2 regions of the Gordonia mangrovi genome follow, and region 1 is predicted to be linked to the other one. Evidence: riboswitches for the same ligand, from Rfam matches in the RefSeq annotation. Region 1 holds a riboswitch; the other holds the start of a gene.
What was found. A riboswitch is a leader RNA that binds a small molecule or an ion and turns the genes downstream of it on or off. The one in region 1 is predicted to bind cyclic di-AMP.

Region 2: it holds a riboswitch for cyclic di-AMP, as region 1 does, so the genes downstream of both, NWF22_RS16850 (transglycosylase family protein) here and NWF22_RS00290 (C40 family peptidase) in region 1, are expected to answer to the same signal.

The regions. Positions count from the first base shown of each region.
Region 1 is NZ_CP102850.1:63,808-71,714, forward strand. It holds gene NWF22_RS00280 (hypothetical protein) at 1-92, opposite strand, end outside; gene NWF22_RS00285 (C40 family peptidase) at 113-1,105, opposite strand; gene NWF22_RS00290 (C40 family peptidase) at 1,325-2,032, opposite strand; cyclic di-AMP (ydaO/yuaA leader) riboswitch at 2,047-2,224, opposite strand; gene NWF22_RS00295 (hypothetical protein) at 2,332-2,562, opposite strand; gene NWF22_RS00300 (DEDD exonuclease domain-containing protein) at 2,814-4,565, shown strand; gene NWF22_RS00305 (Lrp/AsnC family transcriptional regulator) at 4,694-4,972, shown strand; gene trpD (anthranilate phosphoribosyltransferase) at 4,988-6,061, opposite strand; gene NWF22_RS00315 (hypothetical protein) at 6,087-6,503, opposite strand; gene ctaE (aa3-type cytochrome oxidase subunit III) at 6,742-7,353, shown strand; gene qcrC (cytochrome bc1 complex diheme cytochrome c subunit) at 7,414-7,907, shown strand, end outside.
Region 2 is NZ_CP102850.1:3,708,873-3,716,779, reverse strand. It holds gene NWF22_RS16890 (DUF3027 domain-containing protein) at 1-24, opposite strand, end outside; gene NWF22_RS16885 (MFS transporter) at 126-2,099, shown strand; gene NWF22_RS16880 (DUF2771 family protein) at 2,103-2,678, shown strand; gene NWF22_RS24515 (cold-shock protein) at 2,656-3,069, opposite strand; gene NWF22_RS16870 (hypothetical protein) at 3,320-3,529, shown strand; gene NWF22_RS16865 (flavin reductase family protein) at 3,544-4,074, shown strand; gene moaA (GTP 3',8-cyclase MoaA) at 4,071-5,159, shown strand; gene NWF22_RS16855 (MoaD/ThiS family protein) at 5,163-5,411, shown strand; cyclic di-AMP (ydaO/yuaA leader) riboswitch at 5,670-5,843, shown strand; gene NWF22_RS16850 (transglycosylase family protein) at 5,848-6,498, shown strand; gene NWF22_RS16845 (DUF6328 family protein) at 6,615-7,118, opposite strand; gene NWF22_RS16840 (molybdenum cofactor biosynthesis protein MoaE) at 7,115-7,564, opposite strand; gene NWF22_RS16835 (MogA/MoaB family molybdenum cofactor biosynthesis protein) at 7,561-7,907, opposite strand, start outside.

The DNA of each region.
Region 1 (7,907 bases):
ACCGCGGCGAGCATGATGGCGGCCAGCGCCGTGATACCGGCCCCGCGACGGGCCGGAGCCCGCCGACGCGTGTCGTCGCCGATCACCGGCATCCGTCCGTCGGTGTCGTCACTCAGTACCGACGGGCGGTGTTGTACGGGCCGGCCTCGTCGATGGGCACGACCTTCACCGGCACGCCGAACGTCGAGGCGTGGATCACGTAGCCGTCGCCGACGTACATACCCACGTGATGGGCGTCCGAGTAATAGATGATCAGGTCACCGGGCTTCAGGTTCTGTCGATCGACGTGCTGACCCGCCCCGCTCTGCGCCTGGCTCGACCGGGGCAGGGTCATCCCGGCCTGCCGATAGGCCCACACCATCAGACCCGAGCAGTCGAAGGAGCTGGGCCCGGTCGCACCCCACACGTACGGGTCACCGATCCGGGTGAGCGCAGCCTGCACGGCGATGAGAGCCGACGAGGTCCCCTTCGGGACGAGCCGGGGGTCGAAGTCGAAATCGGGTCCCCGCAGGGCGGCGAGCTGCTTGCCGGTCATCGATTCGTAGACGGCTCGGATCTGCACTGCCTGCAGCTGCAGATTCGCCTGTTCGGCCTGTAGTTCCCCGCGGGTCTTCTCCGCCGCCGCCACCGCGGCGGTCGCGTCGGCCGCGGTCTTGTCCGCCGCGGCCTTGGCCTCGGTGGTCTTGGCGCGGGCGTTCTTCAGGCCCTGGAGATCCGCCGCGGACTGTCGTGAGATGAGCTCCAGACCGGACATCTGGTCGAGCAGGGCCTGCGGGGAGTCACTGACCAGGACGGCGTAGAGCCGATTCACCCGGGCGCCTTTGTAGCTGGCACGTACCACCGAGTCGACGCGCGTCTGATAGTTCTCCAGGCGCTGCTGTGTGGAGGCTAGTGTCCGATCCGCCGCGACCGACGCCTCCCTCGCCTGGGCCACGATGCGTCGTTGCTTGTCGTATTCGATCTGCGCGTTGTGCATCGCCTCGGCCGACTTCTCGGCGTCGTCGCTCAGCTTCTGGTATTCGGTGAGGAGCTGGTCAGGAGTGCGAACCGGGGCAGCCGACGCAGTACCGACCTGCAGGGCAGCACCCAACTGCCCGAACACCATTGCCAGCGCGAGGACCGCCGTGCCGAGCAATACCGGCACGGGTCGTCTGTCTGCCGCATGCCGTCCCGAAACCACGGCTGTCACCTGTTCACCACCATTTCCCCCACATCGCCGGAGAAGCCGCCGCGACTGCGGCAACCACCGCCCGGGCGATGTGTCGGGCGGATCACGTGCTCACGTGATCCGCCCGACAAAACTCACATCGTGCTGCGACTGCGCTCAGTAACGACGGATTCCGGTCAGCGACCAGTCGCCGACGTTGTCCTTCTTCACCGGGGTGCCGTAGGTCGACGAGTGCACGAACTTGCCGTTGCCCGCGTAGATTCCGGCGTGGCCGCCGCCGTTGAAGATCAGCACGTCGCCTGGCTTGGCCTGGGCGATCGAGGCGACCGGGGTGCCTCCGCCGAGCTGTCCGTAGCTGTCGCGAGGAATGGTCTTGCCGGCCTTTTTGTAGGACCAGTAGACGAGGCCCGAGCAGTCGAACGCGTTGGGCCCGGCAGCGCCGTAGGAATACGGCGAACCGATCTTGCTCTCGGCGTTGCTGACGGCCTTCTGTGCCACGGTCGGCTGCACGCCGAGGATTCCGCCGCCGCCACCCTTGGGCCGGAACTGCTGCGGGATCTGGTCGTTGTTGAGACCCGGGACCGTGAAGGTGCCGATGTTCGGGATCTCGACACTGGCGCCCGGGGACTTGGCGACCGGGGTGGCCGCCGGCGCAGCGGCCTGAGGCTCCTGGAATTGCTGGGGGATCTGCTTGCTGTCGACCCCAGGAAGTTCAAAATTGCCGATGTTCGGCACGTGCACGGGCGCCGCGAGCGCGGGACCTGCCGCAGCGGCGAGTGAGCCGACGGTGATCGACCCGGCCACAACCGCGCGCTTGGCCACCTTGCTACCCCGGTTGGGCTGCTCCAAACGATGTTTCGCCACGAAGCGACTTCTCCTTGCTCTCCCTTCGACCGCCGACCGGGTTAGCTGTCGGATTCGGGCCGGAAGACTGGCCCTACGCGCGGACCGACGACACACAACGTCGCCGGGCATGCGCGATTCACCCCAATTCGGATCGCTCCGAAACTGATGGTTCCCCGGTTCGCCCAGAGGGCGATTGAGCGGTGACCAATCCAGACCACTCCTGTTGGAGCGGGACGCTCTGAAAGGTCTCGGAAAGGTTACGAAATCGGATGCGGGTCTGTCCACCGATGGTCGGCGACCGCCCCGGCGCCGAATCCTCAGCCGGCCCGCAGGATCCGTAGCGGTCGTCCCGAAAAACCGCCGTGAGCAGTACTTTTACCCGCCCTTGCAGATACTGCAGAGGCTCTGGTGGCCATTGCAGCATCCACGAAGACATCGATCGCGGCATCGATCGCGGCGTCTGCCGAAGGCCCCGGTTCCGTAACCTTTTCTCCACCTTGATCCACTGGGTTTTCGCAGTTGGGAGCATCGAACAGCACCTGCATCATGCATCCGTCGCAAGCGACCGGACGACCCGGGCAGGACTGGCAGTCAACGTACATCTGTGATCTCCATCTCACTTGAGTGCTGTCGGGGTGTCGACGCGTGCCGAAGCGGACTCCGACACGATTCGCCGCTTGCGGAGAAGCCTAGGAACGACCACCGACAGACTCCGTCCGCAGGACACGAAACCCACCCTTCCCGCCTGTCACACCAGTATCTGTCGTTGCATCGAACTAGTGTTCGTCTGGTGGGTGTGATGGCGATGGACGACGGACAACTCACCTTCGCCGATCTGGATGGTGACGGTGGGCCCGAGGACGACGGTTTCGACCGGTCGTTGTTCGACACCACGATGGTCGTCGTCGACCTCGAGACCACGGGCGGCAGTGCGAGCGGGGACCAGATCACCGAGATCGGCGCGGTGAAGATCCGCGGCGGTGAGGTGATCGGCGAGTTCGCCACCCTTGTCGACCCCGGATGTCCGATCCCGCCGAAGATCGTCACACTCACCGGCATCACCGAGGCCATGGTCGCCGACGCACCCATGATCGGCGAGGTGCTCACCTCATTCGTCGAGTTCGCCCGCGGCGCGATCCTGGTGGCACACAACGCCCGCTTCGACATGGGCTTCCTGCGTACCAATGCCCGCCGCCTCGACATCGAGTGGCCATTCCACGCCAGCTTGTGCACCGTCACGTTGGCTCGCCGCATCCTGTCCCGGGAGGAGGCCCCGTCGGTGCGGCTGTCCGCGCTGGCCGACCTGTTCGACGTATCGGTACGGCCCACACACCGCGCGCTCGACGACGCCCGGGCAACCGTCGAAGTGCTCCACCATCTGCTCGAACGGGTCGGCAACCAAGGGGTCGGGACCTACCGCGAGCTGACCGCATATCTGCCTCGGACCAACCCACGCCTACGCGCCAAACGGTCGATGGCCCACGGCCTGCCTGCACGGCCCGGGGTGTACCTGTTCCGCGGGCCGTCCGACGAGGTGCTCTATGTGGGTACTGCGATTGATCTGCGCCGGCGCGTGTCGTCGTACTTCACCGGCAACGATCCGCGACCGCGGATCAGCGAGATGGTCGACCTGGCAACGAGGGTCGATCACGTCGAATGCGCCCACGGGCTGGAGGCCGGCGTCCGTGAACTACGTCTGCTCGCCGCGCACGCACCGGCCTACAACCGCCGGTCCACGCAACCCCATCGCGGGTGGTGGGTGGTGCTGACCGCCGAGCGGTTTCCACGGCTGAAGGTGTCCCGCACCCCCACCGACGACAGCATCGGCCCCATCGGCAATCGCACGACCGCCGCCACCATTGCCGACATGGTCGCCCAGGCCGCCGGTCTGCGTAGTTGCACGACCCGCTCCGGGTCCGCGTCACACCACTGGTGCCGGTCGGAGGCGGTCGGCGGGCCACGCATCGGAGGCTGCCACGCCGCTTCCGACCGGCCCCTGACCCTCCCCGACTATCTGCCACGGGCATCGGCTGTCCGCGAACTGATGATCGGCGACTCCGACGTGGTGCTGCGCACACTCACCGATCGGCTGGCGCACCTGTCCGAGATGCAGATGTTCGAGAGCGCCGCCCGTCACCGCGACCGGCTGTCGGCGACCATCGACCTGCTGGCGCGATGCCAGCGACTGTCGGCGCTGAGCCGGATCGCCGAACTGGTGGTGGCCCGGCCGGACAATCATCACGGTTGGGAGCTGGCGGTGATCCGGCACGGGCGTCTCGCCGGGGCCGGCGTCGCCCGGCGCGGCGTGGCGCCGATGCCGGTGGTCGACACCCTCGTGGCGGCCGCCGAGACGGTGCTGCCGGGCGTCGGACCGCTCTTCGGTGCGCCCGCCGAGGAAACCGCGCTGCTCTACCGCTGGATCACCGAGCCCGGCGGGCGCATCGTCGCCGCCAGCGAGGCGTTCGCCCTACCGGGCGCGTGTGCGCAACGATGGTCGTCCTGGTCGCGCACCGCCCACGATGCACGTGAGTCGCGCCGCCGCGTCAGCTGACGCCTCAAACAACGCCGTCAGCTGACGCCTCAAACAACGCCGTCAGCTGACGCCTCAAACAACGCCGTCAGCTGACGCCCCGAACAATGCCGTCAGCTGACGCGCGGTGCCGCACTACTGTGTCAACCATGATCACCGCCATCGTCCTGATCCACGCCGACGTCCACCAGATCCCGGAGACCGCGCAGGCAGTGGCCGACATCCCCGGGGTCTCGGAGGTCTACTCGTGTGCCGGGGACGTGGATCTGATCGCGAAGATCAAGGTGCGCGATCACGACCAGATCGCCGATGTCGTCACCGGCAAGATCAATCGGCTGCCCGGGGTGACCCACAGCGCGACGCATATCGCGTTCCGCAGCTATTCACGGTCGGATGTGGAGGGCGGGTTCTCCATCGGCGAGGAGTGAGCGTCCCGAGGACGGTCAGCGTGCGGCGGCGAGTTCGGCGCTCACCGACGCCCAGCGGTCGAGCAGCCGGGCGACCTCGCCGTTGTCGATCACCGCGGCCGCACGGGTCATCGCCGTCCGCATGGCGTCCACCAGCTCACCGTCGGTGAGAACGGCCCGCTGTTCGAACGCGACCAGGGCGGCCGCAGCGTTGAGCAGGACCGCATCCCGCACCGGACCGCGGGTCCCGGCGAACAACTCGCGGGCGATGCCGGCGTTGACCTCGGCGTCGCCACCCTGTAGCGCGGCCAGCTCGACCCGGGCCATCCCGAGCTCTGTGGGATCGAGTGCGAGGCGGGTGACGTGGCCGTCGACGACCTGCCACACCGTCGAGGTGGTCGTGGTGGTCAGCTCGTCGAGTCCGTCGTCACCACGCACGACGAGCGCCGATGTGCCGCGTTCGGCGAACGCCTGAGCCAGTACCGGCGCGAGGTCGGCGAAGGCACATCCGATCAGGCCACTGGACGGACGCGCCGGGTTCGTCAGTGGCCCCAGCACGTTGAACACGGTCGGGATACCGATCTGTTTGCGCGGCGGTCCGGTGAAGCGGAATGCCGGGTGGAACACCGGGGCGAAGCAGAATCCGATGTTCACCTGCTCGACGCAGCGTGCCACCTCGTCGGGACCGAGGGTGATGTCGACACCGAGAGCCTCGAGCACGTCGGCGCCGCCGCTCTTCGACGACGCCGCGCGATTTCCGTGCTTGACGACGGGGACGCCCGCGGCTGCCACGACCAATGACGTCATCGTCGAGATGTTCACCGTGTGCGACCGGTCCCCGCCGGTTCCCACGATGTCCACCGCCGGCCGCGCCACTTCGACCAGCGCTGCGTGCGCCAACATCGCCGAGGCCAGACCTCGTAGTTCGGCCGGGGCGGCGCCCTTCATCTTCACCCCGACACCGAACGCGGCGATCTGCGCGCCGGTCGCGGCATCACTCATGATCTCGTTCATCGCCCACGACGCCTCGTCGACGGTGAGATCGATCCGGTCGGTGACACGTCCGAGGATCTGCGGCCAGGTGTACGCGGAAGAGTCCGTGCTGCTCACAGAGAAAACAGTAGTGTCCCGACGATCAGCGACGCGCCACCGGTGGCTGCAGGACCTGCCAACGCAGTGCTTCCCCGGAGTGCCGCGATCCGAGACTGGCCATCCGGGACCGCTCTTGCGACAGATGTACGGCATCGAGCAACTGCACCCGGGCCAGCAGCACGATGACCTCCCCCGTCCCGGCAGTGTCGGCCGAGGAGTCGTCGTCGGCGCTCGGATCGACCGGCCGGTACCCATCGAGTGCGGCGGTGGCGATGGCGTCGGCAACCCGGCGCTCGGGCAATCGCAACACGTGACGAAGCACCACCTCGTCCCCGGCTCGCCATGCCGAGGACGCCAACGCGGCCGAACTCGCCACCGCATCGTCGCCGGACTCGGCGACCACGATCAGGTCCGGGTCGTCGACGCCGGTCAGTCCGGGTCGATCACGTCTGCCCAGCATTTTCTCCCGCAGCCGGCTGAGACGGCCCGCCACTACCGGACGCCCGTTCAGGTCGCGCCGCACCGGCGACGAGTTCGTTCCGGAGGTCGATTCCGCGTTCACACCCCCAGCAAACCACGTTCATCCGGACACGCCGGAAATCTTGATGACCGGCGACTACCAGCGACAAGACAAAAAGTTCCGGTGAATATCGGACCCAAGTGGTCAGGCCTTACTACGAACCGTCATACTTCACTTTGTGACTAGCGCTGTAGGTACCTCAGGAACAGCCATCACCGCGCGCGTGCACTCGCTGAACCGGCCCAACATGGTCAGCGTCGGCACGATTGTGTGGCTGTCCAGTGAGCTCATGTTCTTCGCTGGACTGTTCGCGATGTATTTCGTCGCGCGCGCCAACTCGTCGGTGGGTTGGCCACCGGAGCCGACCGAGCTCAACCTCACCCTGGCGATCCCGGTGACGACAGTGCTGATCCTGTCGTCGGTGACCTGCCAGATGGGGGTGTTCGCCGCCGAACGCGGTGACGTCTTCGGGTTGCGCCGCTGGTACGTGCTGACGTTCCTGATGGGTTCGTTCTTCGTTGCCGGCCAAGCCTACGAGTACTACCACCTGGTGCACGAGGGAACGACCCTCGCCTCGAGCGCCTACGGCTCGGTCTTCTACATGGCCACCGGATTCCACGGTCTGCACGTGATCGGCGGTCTGGTCGCCTTCGTCTTCCTGCTGATCCGCACCAAACTGTCCAAGTTCACGCCGGCTCAGGCCACCGCGGCGATCGTGGTGTCCTACTACTGGCACTTCGTCGACATCGTCTGGATCGGCCTCTTCGTCACGATCTACTTCATCAGGTAGCCGGTCCGGCCTCCTGCAGAACAGCACATCTCAGTCCGCCCGCTTAGTAGAGAGTCACAGATGAGTTCATCTCCACCGCGACCGTCGGATAACGACGACGTGGACGCCGGCACGGATGCACCGGCCGCCTCCACCTCGGCGCGCAAGGCGAAATCTCGACGCAAGCTGCGTCGTCGCGCAAGCGGCACGCTGCTGCTCCTCGTCGGCCTCGTGAGCGCGGGCGTCCTGGCATCGGTCCTGACCCCCAAGCCGCAGGTCGCCATCGCCGACGAGTCCAACGCCGCGCTGATCGCCGACGGCAAGAAGCTCTACGAGACCTCGTGCATCACCTGTCACGGCGCCAACCTGCAGGGTGTGGAAGATCGCGGCCCGGCACTGCTCGGCGTGGGCGATGCGGCGGTGTATTTCCAGGTCTCCACCGGCCGCATGCCGGCCGCTCGCGGTGAGGCACAGGCCACCCGCAAACCGCCGAAGTTCACCAAGGCCCAGATCGACCAGCTCGGCGCCTACATCCAGTCCGAGGGTGGTGGCCCGCAGGTGATCTACGAGCGCAA
Region 2 (7,907 bases), 1.7 Mb from region 1:
GTCACCGTCGAATACTAGAGTCACCCCTCCAGTGTGCAACACGAGCGCGCGGTCGTGGCACGGACCCGCCTCGCTGGTGCCGACCATCCGCAACCGGGCGGCCGTCATGAGGAACAATTGTCGGTGTGAACCGACCCAGTCCCCACTCGCCCCGCCGGGACGACGGTGACCCGACCCGCTTCCCAGGCCGCGACGGCGCGGTGGGCAGCGGCCACGATCGGCGCAGCCCACGACAGCATCCAGGTACCGCGAACTACCCTGCCGACGAGGGCCGTTCCGGACGCGCCGGTGGCCGGGGGGCGGCCCGCGGCCCCAACGATCACGCGTACCTGCCGCCGCGCACCCACAATCCGCACCTGCCCCCACTCGACGACGATCCCGCCGATCCGGCGGCCACCGACCGAGTCGGCGGAACACGCGCCATGCCGTCGACGGCCTCCACCGATCCGCGGATGCCCAAGAAGCTCACCGTCGCCCGGGTGGCGGCGATGCGCAGCCGCGAACTGACCGGGCGCGGGGTGGGCAAGATCTACCAGGCGGCCACCGCCGATGGCGCCGACCGGTCGGGTATGACCGCGTTGACGCTGCCCGTCATCGCGAACTTCGCCGTCGACGCGGCGATGGCGGTGGCCCTGGCCAACACACTGTTCTTCGCGGCGGCGACGGGCGAGTCGAAAACGAATGTCGGCCTGTACCTGGCCCTGACAATCGCACCGTTCGCGCTGATCGCCCCGCTCATCGGCCCCCTGCTCGACCGACTCCAGCACGGACGCCGGATCGCGATGGCCACCACCTTCGGTCTGCGTGCCGTGCTCGCGCTGCTGATCATGGCGAACTCCTCGTGGGACTCGGCCGCGCAGCAATTGCAGTACGACCCGTGGGTGCTGTACCCGTGCGCGCTGGGCTTGTTGGTGTTGTCGAAGTCGTTCGGTGTGCTGAAGTCGGCGGTGACCCCACGCGTGGTGCCGCCGTCGATCGATCTGCCCCGGGTGAACTCCCGGCTGACCACATTCGGCCTGATCGGGGGGACGCTCGTCGGCGGTGCCGTCGCCGCCTTCTTCGAGCTGCTGCTGGCCAAGGTGCTGCCATTCCACATTCCGGGTGCCATGGTGTGGCTCGCCATCATCGCGGTCATCGGCGCCTGGCTGTGCATGCGTATCCCGTCGTGGGTGGAGGTCACCGAGGGCGAGATCCCGACCACCCTCACCTATCACGGCGAACCGGCGATGTCGCGCGCCCCCGAACACGATTCCGGCGCCGGCGGCGGGCTGAAGGGTGCGCGGGAGACGGCCAACGAACTCGCCCAGAAGATGCGGCAACCCCTGGGCCGCAAGGTGGTGGCCGGGTTGTGGGGCAACGCGACCATCCGCATTCTCACCGGGTTCTTGACGCTGTACATCGCGTTCTACGCCAAGGCCCAACAGGATGTGCACTCCGACTGGACGCAGCTGGTGCTGCTGGGTGCGGTCGGCGCCGCTGCGGCGGTCGGCAACATGCTCGGCAACGGCCTCGGCACCCGGCTGGAGTTGAAGAATCGGCCGATCATCGTGGTGTGGTGCACCGCGGCGTGTTTCGTCGTGGCGATCCTGGCCGCCATCTTCGGCAGCATCGTCGTCGCCACCGTTGCGGCCTTCGTCGCCTCCGGTACCAGCGCGATCGGCAAGGTGTGCCTGGACTCCTCGATTCAGGACGACCTGCCCGACGAATCGCGGGCATCGGCCTTCGGCCGGTCGGAGACGGTGCTGCAACTGGGTTGGGTCTTCGGCGCGACCCTCGGTGTGGTGTTGCCGACGACGCTGTGGATCGGGTTCACCGTGGTCGCCGTGCTGCTGGGCATCGGTTTGGTACAGACGGTGCTGACCAATCGCGGGTCCTCGCTGGTCCCGGGTATCGGCGGCCGCCGACCCGACTACGCCGAGCCGACGGTGGCGTTCATGGCGGTCGGCGACACCGACCGACCCTGGCGCCGGGGTTCGCACGGGTCACCGTCGACAGCGCCGACCCGTGCGCATCGGGCCGCCCACGACCCACGCCGGCCCGATCTCGATCCCGGCCGGACCACGCCCCCGACCAAACCCCATCACACAGGACGGCACTAGACGGTGAACCTCAGCAGTGCGGACAAGAAGGCCCTGACCATCATCGCGGCGGTGGTCGTCGCATTCGTGGTGATCGTCGGCGGGACCGTCGCGGTGTTGACCAGGGACGCGTGGTCGGGCGATGGGTCCGACGAGGAACCGTATCTGCACCTGGCGGTGGGTGATCGGCTGGTACAGGTGGAACCCACCCGGATGTGTGACGTGTTCCTGGAGAACTGCGAGCCGGAGGACCCCACCGACATCGACGTGGCGCGCGTACCGGTGCCGGTCGGCGAGTCGATGATGCTCTCGGTGTCCCAGGACATCGCGGAGTGGCCGTGGAATCTCGTCGTGCAGTACCTGACCCCGGAGGGTCCGGATGGCACGGTCGTGCCGATGCGGTCGAACTCCACCTACACCACGGTCCTACACTCCTCCCCGGAACGCATCCTGATCGCGATAGAGGTCCAGCTGCCGTCGGTCGTCTCTGCCGGCGACGACACCGTCAGCATGCGCGGTTACCTTGCCGCCGACACGTCCCCCGAGGGCATGGAATTGCCGGGGAGCGGCGCGGGCCTCAGCGCTCCAGCTCGCGGGTGACCGCGCGCACCACCTCGGAGATCCGCTGTGAGGTCTTGCGGTCGGGGTAGCGCCCCTTGCGCAGTTCGGGTTGGACAGCCCCCTCGAGGAGGGTGATCAGATCGGCGACCATGCCGTGCAGTTCGTCGGGGGTGTGTCGCTTGGTGTCCTTGCGGGCGGCCTCACGGGCATTCTTCGCCACACTGGGCGCAGGATCGAGCACGGCGACCTTGAGCGCCTGTGGCCCACGGCGACCGGCGGCCATGCCGAATTCCACGCGCTGACCGGGCTTGAGTGTCTCCACTCCCTCCGGAAGTGCGGACGAACGGACATAAACGTCCTCACCGCTCTCTTGCGACAGGAAGCCGAAGCCCTTCTCCGCGTCGTACCACTTCACCTTGCCGGTCGGCACTGTGCTCACCCTCATCTGCGTTTTCGGACGTGTCATGACAAAAGCGCCCCTCACCTGACCCAGCAGCCGGCCCGAGTCCGGGCGCGGCCCTCCATCAGATGAGCAGAGGCGCCTATGAGCACACAGTCTAGCCAACCCGCGCGGGCGCGGTCACATGGAATACCTCACCCCAGGCCGAATACCACCTCGAGCGCGTCTTCTCTACGCACGCCGCCGCCACCGGAGGGCCCGGTGTTCTACCGTGGAGGATATGCAGAGCCACTCCTCTCCCCGCCTTCTGCAGGCGGCCGGGGTCGTCTTCGCGATCGGGATTGCGGCGATCGTCGCGTTGTTCGTGACGCCGCTGGTCACCGACGGCGACACGGCGCCCACCTTCGTGTATCTGCTGACGATGTGCGCACCGTTGGGATTCGTCCTCGGGATCGCGTTCGCGCTGCGGGCGGGGCGGAGGACCCGGTGACCGTCGATTCCGTGATGCCCGTCGCCGAGGATCTGAGCCCGGCCGCCGACTCGGCGACGCTGCGCCGCGCCTACAGCTGCTTTCCGTCCGGAGTGGTCGCCGTGGCCTGCCGACTCCCGGATGCCGACGGCACCGCCTCTGCGGCCGGCATGGCCGCGAGCGCATTCACGACCGTCTCCCTGGACCCACCCCTGGTGTCATTGTGCGTCCAGAACACCTCGACGACCTGGCCGCGGCTGCGTACCGCGCCGGCCATCGGAGTCAGTGTGTTCGCCCAGGACCAGTCCGAGCTCTGTCGCCAGCTCGCCGGCCCCGCGGAGTCCCGCTTCGACGGCATCACACCGATCCGGACCGCCGACGGCGCGGTGTTCATCCCGGACGCGGCGGCGAGCCTGTCCTGCTCGTTGTTCAACGAGATCCCGGCCGGCGACCACACCCTGGTGCTGTTGCGGATCGAGGCATTGCGCTTCGATCCGGGCGTGGAGCCATTGGTCTTTCACGCCAGCACATTCCGGTCGCTGGAAGCACTGAGGGAGGGCCGATGAGCACCGTCGCGCTCGGCCTGCCGACCACTCCCTCCGACCGGGCGGAGCCCACCGATGCCCCGACCACCGGGCCGCTGCGCGACCGGTTCGGGCGGGTGGCAGCCGACCTACGGGTGTCGGTGACCGACCGCTGCAATCTGCGGTGCACCTACTGCATGCCCGCCGAGGGACTCGACTGGCTGCCGACCGACGCCGTCCTCACCACCGACGAACTGATCAGAGTGATGACGGTCGGGGTTCGTGATCTCGGCATCCGTTCCATCCGATTCACCGGCGGCGAGCCGCTGTTGCGCCGGGACCTGGAGGATCTGATCGCGGCGATGTCGGCGCGACCGGAGCGTCCTGAGATCGCGATGACCACCAACGGGCTGGGCCTCGCCCGCCGCATGGACGGTTTGGTGGCGGCCGGCCTGGATCGGGTGAACATCTCGTTGGACACGGTGGACGCGACCCGATTCGCCGAGATCACCCGGCGCGACCGCCTGCACGACGTGCTCGCCGGTCTCGCCGCGGCCCGTTCTTCCGGGCTGAGTTCGGTCAAGGTGAATGCTGTTCTCGCCGATCACACCGACCTCGGCGGGCTTCCCGAGCTGGCCCGGTACTGCCTCGATCACGGATACCAACTCCGCATCATCGAACAGATGCCACTCGACGCCGATCATCGGTGGGACCGCGCATCCATGGTGACCGCAGACGAGATCCTCGCGGTCCTGCGCGACCACTTCCCGTTGCGACCCGACCCCCGCCCGCGCGGCAGCGCGCCCGCGGCCACCTGGCTCGTCGACGGTTTCCACGTCGACGGTGCGCCGGCACGGATCGGGGTGATCGCCTCGGTGACCCGCCCGTTCTGCGGCGACTGTGACCGCACCCGACTGACCGCCGACGGCGCGTTGCGCAATTGTCTGTTCGCGCAGGGCGAGACCGACCTGCGCAACGTGTTACGCAGTGGGCTCACCGGCCAAGACCTCGACGACGCACTCGCCCGACGCTGGCGGGGCAACACCTGGGTCAAGTCGGCCGGTCACGGTGTGAACGACCCGGGGTTCCTGCAACCGAGCCGGCCGATGTCGGCCATCGGAGGCTGACACGTGCAGCTGACCATTCGGTATTTCGCTGCGGCACGAGCGGCGGCCGGTACGGACTCGACGGTTCTCGAAGTGGCCGACGACGCGACTCTGGGCGATCTGGAGGCCGTGATCGCCAAGGACAACCCGGATCTCGAACGAGTGCTCGAACGGTGTTCGTATCTGCGGGATTCCATCGCCCTGTGCGACCGCACCGTCCAGCTCGGTCGGTGCGAGACCGTCGACGTCTTGCCGCCATTTGCCGGTGGCTGACGCCACATCCGCTTGTGAGCTTGATCACATAACGGATTGATCACGGCTAGGACACGACTCGACCATCAGGCCGTGAGCAGGCAGGACGCGAAATCTGAGTCGAAAGCCCCACTCAGACTCGGAAAATGCACTTGCCAACAACGTGATTAGCGATGCGAGAAGTCGTAGTGTGACTGAACGACGCCCCTGGGGGTCACGAGAACGTAACCAAATGCATACGTCGCATCGGCCGCGCCGAACCTCGCTCCACCGATGAGACGCACGAGAACGACATCTAGGAGCGAGGACGGGGGACCCACCTCCCGCAAGGGAATCGGACGTCGCACGACGTCCTTGGGGTCAAGTCCCGCGTTGACAACCGTCACCGACGGGGCCGGGCACCTCTCGCCCGAACCCGACAGCTGACTTCGTAGGCGCGTGGAGAGAGGAAACAGCAATGTCCGGACGTCATCGCAAACCGACGACAGCCACCACCACCAAGACCTTCGCCAAGGTCGCGCTGACCGGGGCCGTCCTGGGCGGCGGCGCCGCTCTGCTGGGTACCGGTACCGCCAACGCGGCCACCGACGCCGAATGGAACCAGGTCGCCCAGTGCGAATCCGGCGGCAACTGGGCTATCAACACCGGCAACGGCTACCACGGCGGCCTGCAGTTCAGCCCCAGCACCTGGAGTGGCTACGGCGGCGGCGAGTTCGCCCCGACCGCCGACCAGGCCACCAAGGAGCAGCAGATCGTCGTGGCCGAGCGCGTACTCGCCGGACAGGGCAAGGGCGCCTGGCCGACCTGTGGCACCGTGCTGTCGGGCCCCACCCAGCGCTCCGCACCGGCTGCACCGAAGCCCGCCCCGGCGTTGCCGAAGCTGCCCGAACTGCCCGCTCCGTTCGACTGGGCCACCACTCCGGACGCCGGGAGCACCGCAGATGTGACCAAGCAGGTCGACCAGGCTCTGGGGCAGGCGATCGACAACAACCAGATCACCCCCGAGGTGCGCGACCTGTGGAAGGCCGCCAAGCAGAGCGGCTACGAGCTCACCCCGGAACAGATCGAGCTGTTCAACCAGCACAAGGATCAGCTGCCCAACCCCTGATCGGCGGCAGCCGACCGCGCCCACACGGGCCCCCGTCGAAGGGCCCCGCACGATGGCTCGTGAGCCCGTGCGGGGCCCTTGTCCAATTTCTGGGCTCGGGCTGCTGCGCCGTCCGCTCAGTCGTCGCCCAGGCGCCGACGCTCGTTCACCGGGAGCACCACCCACATGCAGGCGAAGACGACCACGGCCATCGCCGCCGCCGACAATGCCGCCCACCCGCCGAACACGATGTCGAAGATCACGGCGAGGACGCCGGTGAGTGCCATCCCGAGGAATGTGATGCCGATCAGGGTCAGTCGATGGGCACGGTTGACCAGCCGATCGATCGCGTGCCGGCGAAACAACAGTCGATGCAGTGCGACCGGTGAGATCAGGGTGATGGTGGACAGCACCGCGAACACCAGGCTGACCACGAAGACGTACTGCTGGCGCGCCGTGAGTTCCTCGAAGCCCTCTTGAAACGGGACGGTGAGCATCAGGCCGGTCAGGATCTGGCCACCGGTCTGCACCACCCGCAATTCCTGCAGCAGACTCGCCCAGTTGCGGTCCAGGCGTTCGGTGCGGGTCTCGTTGCGCTCGGTGTCGCGCGGCGATGCGGCAGGCTCGTCGTCGGTGGTCACGCCGATCCCACCCATTCCTCGGTGCCGTCACCGAAGTGCTGATGCTTCCAGACAGGCAGCTGCGCCTTCACCTGATCCACCAGTTCCGCGCAGATCTCGAAGGCGGCACGACGATGGTCGGCGGCGACCGCCACGACAAACGCCGCATCGCCGATCGCCAGATCACCCACCCGATGGGACACCGCGACAGCACGAACCCCCTCGGCATGCGACACCACGGCCTCCACCACCTGCCGCAACACGTCGGGCGCGGTCGGATGTGCCGAGTAGTCGAGTCGGGTCACCTCCCGGCCATCGTCGTGATTGCGCACGGCGCCGACGAAACCCACCACGGCCCCGGCACGGCCGCCGGCCGCCCGGGCGACGAGATCCTCGTGTTCGCTGAGCCCGATCGGCTCATCGGCCAAAGCACTACGCACGACCTGCACCGCTGCGGTGTCACTCACCTGTGATCGCCTCCTCGGATCTGGTCGAGTGCGTGATCGAGTACCCCGTCGAGCACGGTCAAACCATCGCGCACGCCACCGGTCGATCCCGGCAGGTTGACGATCAGGGTCACGCCGGCGACCCCGGCCAGGCCACGCGACAACACCGCGGTCGGAACCCTCGGCAATCCTGCCGAGCGGATCGCGTCGGCGAGCCCGGGAACCTCCAGATCCAGGACCTCGCGGGTTTCCTCAGGGGTGTGATCGGTCGGCGTCAGCCCCGTCCCACCGGTCGTGATGATCAGGTCGGCATGGGCGGCCACACCGGCGCGCAAAGCTGCGCCGACCGGCGGTCCGTCGGAGA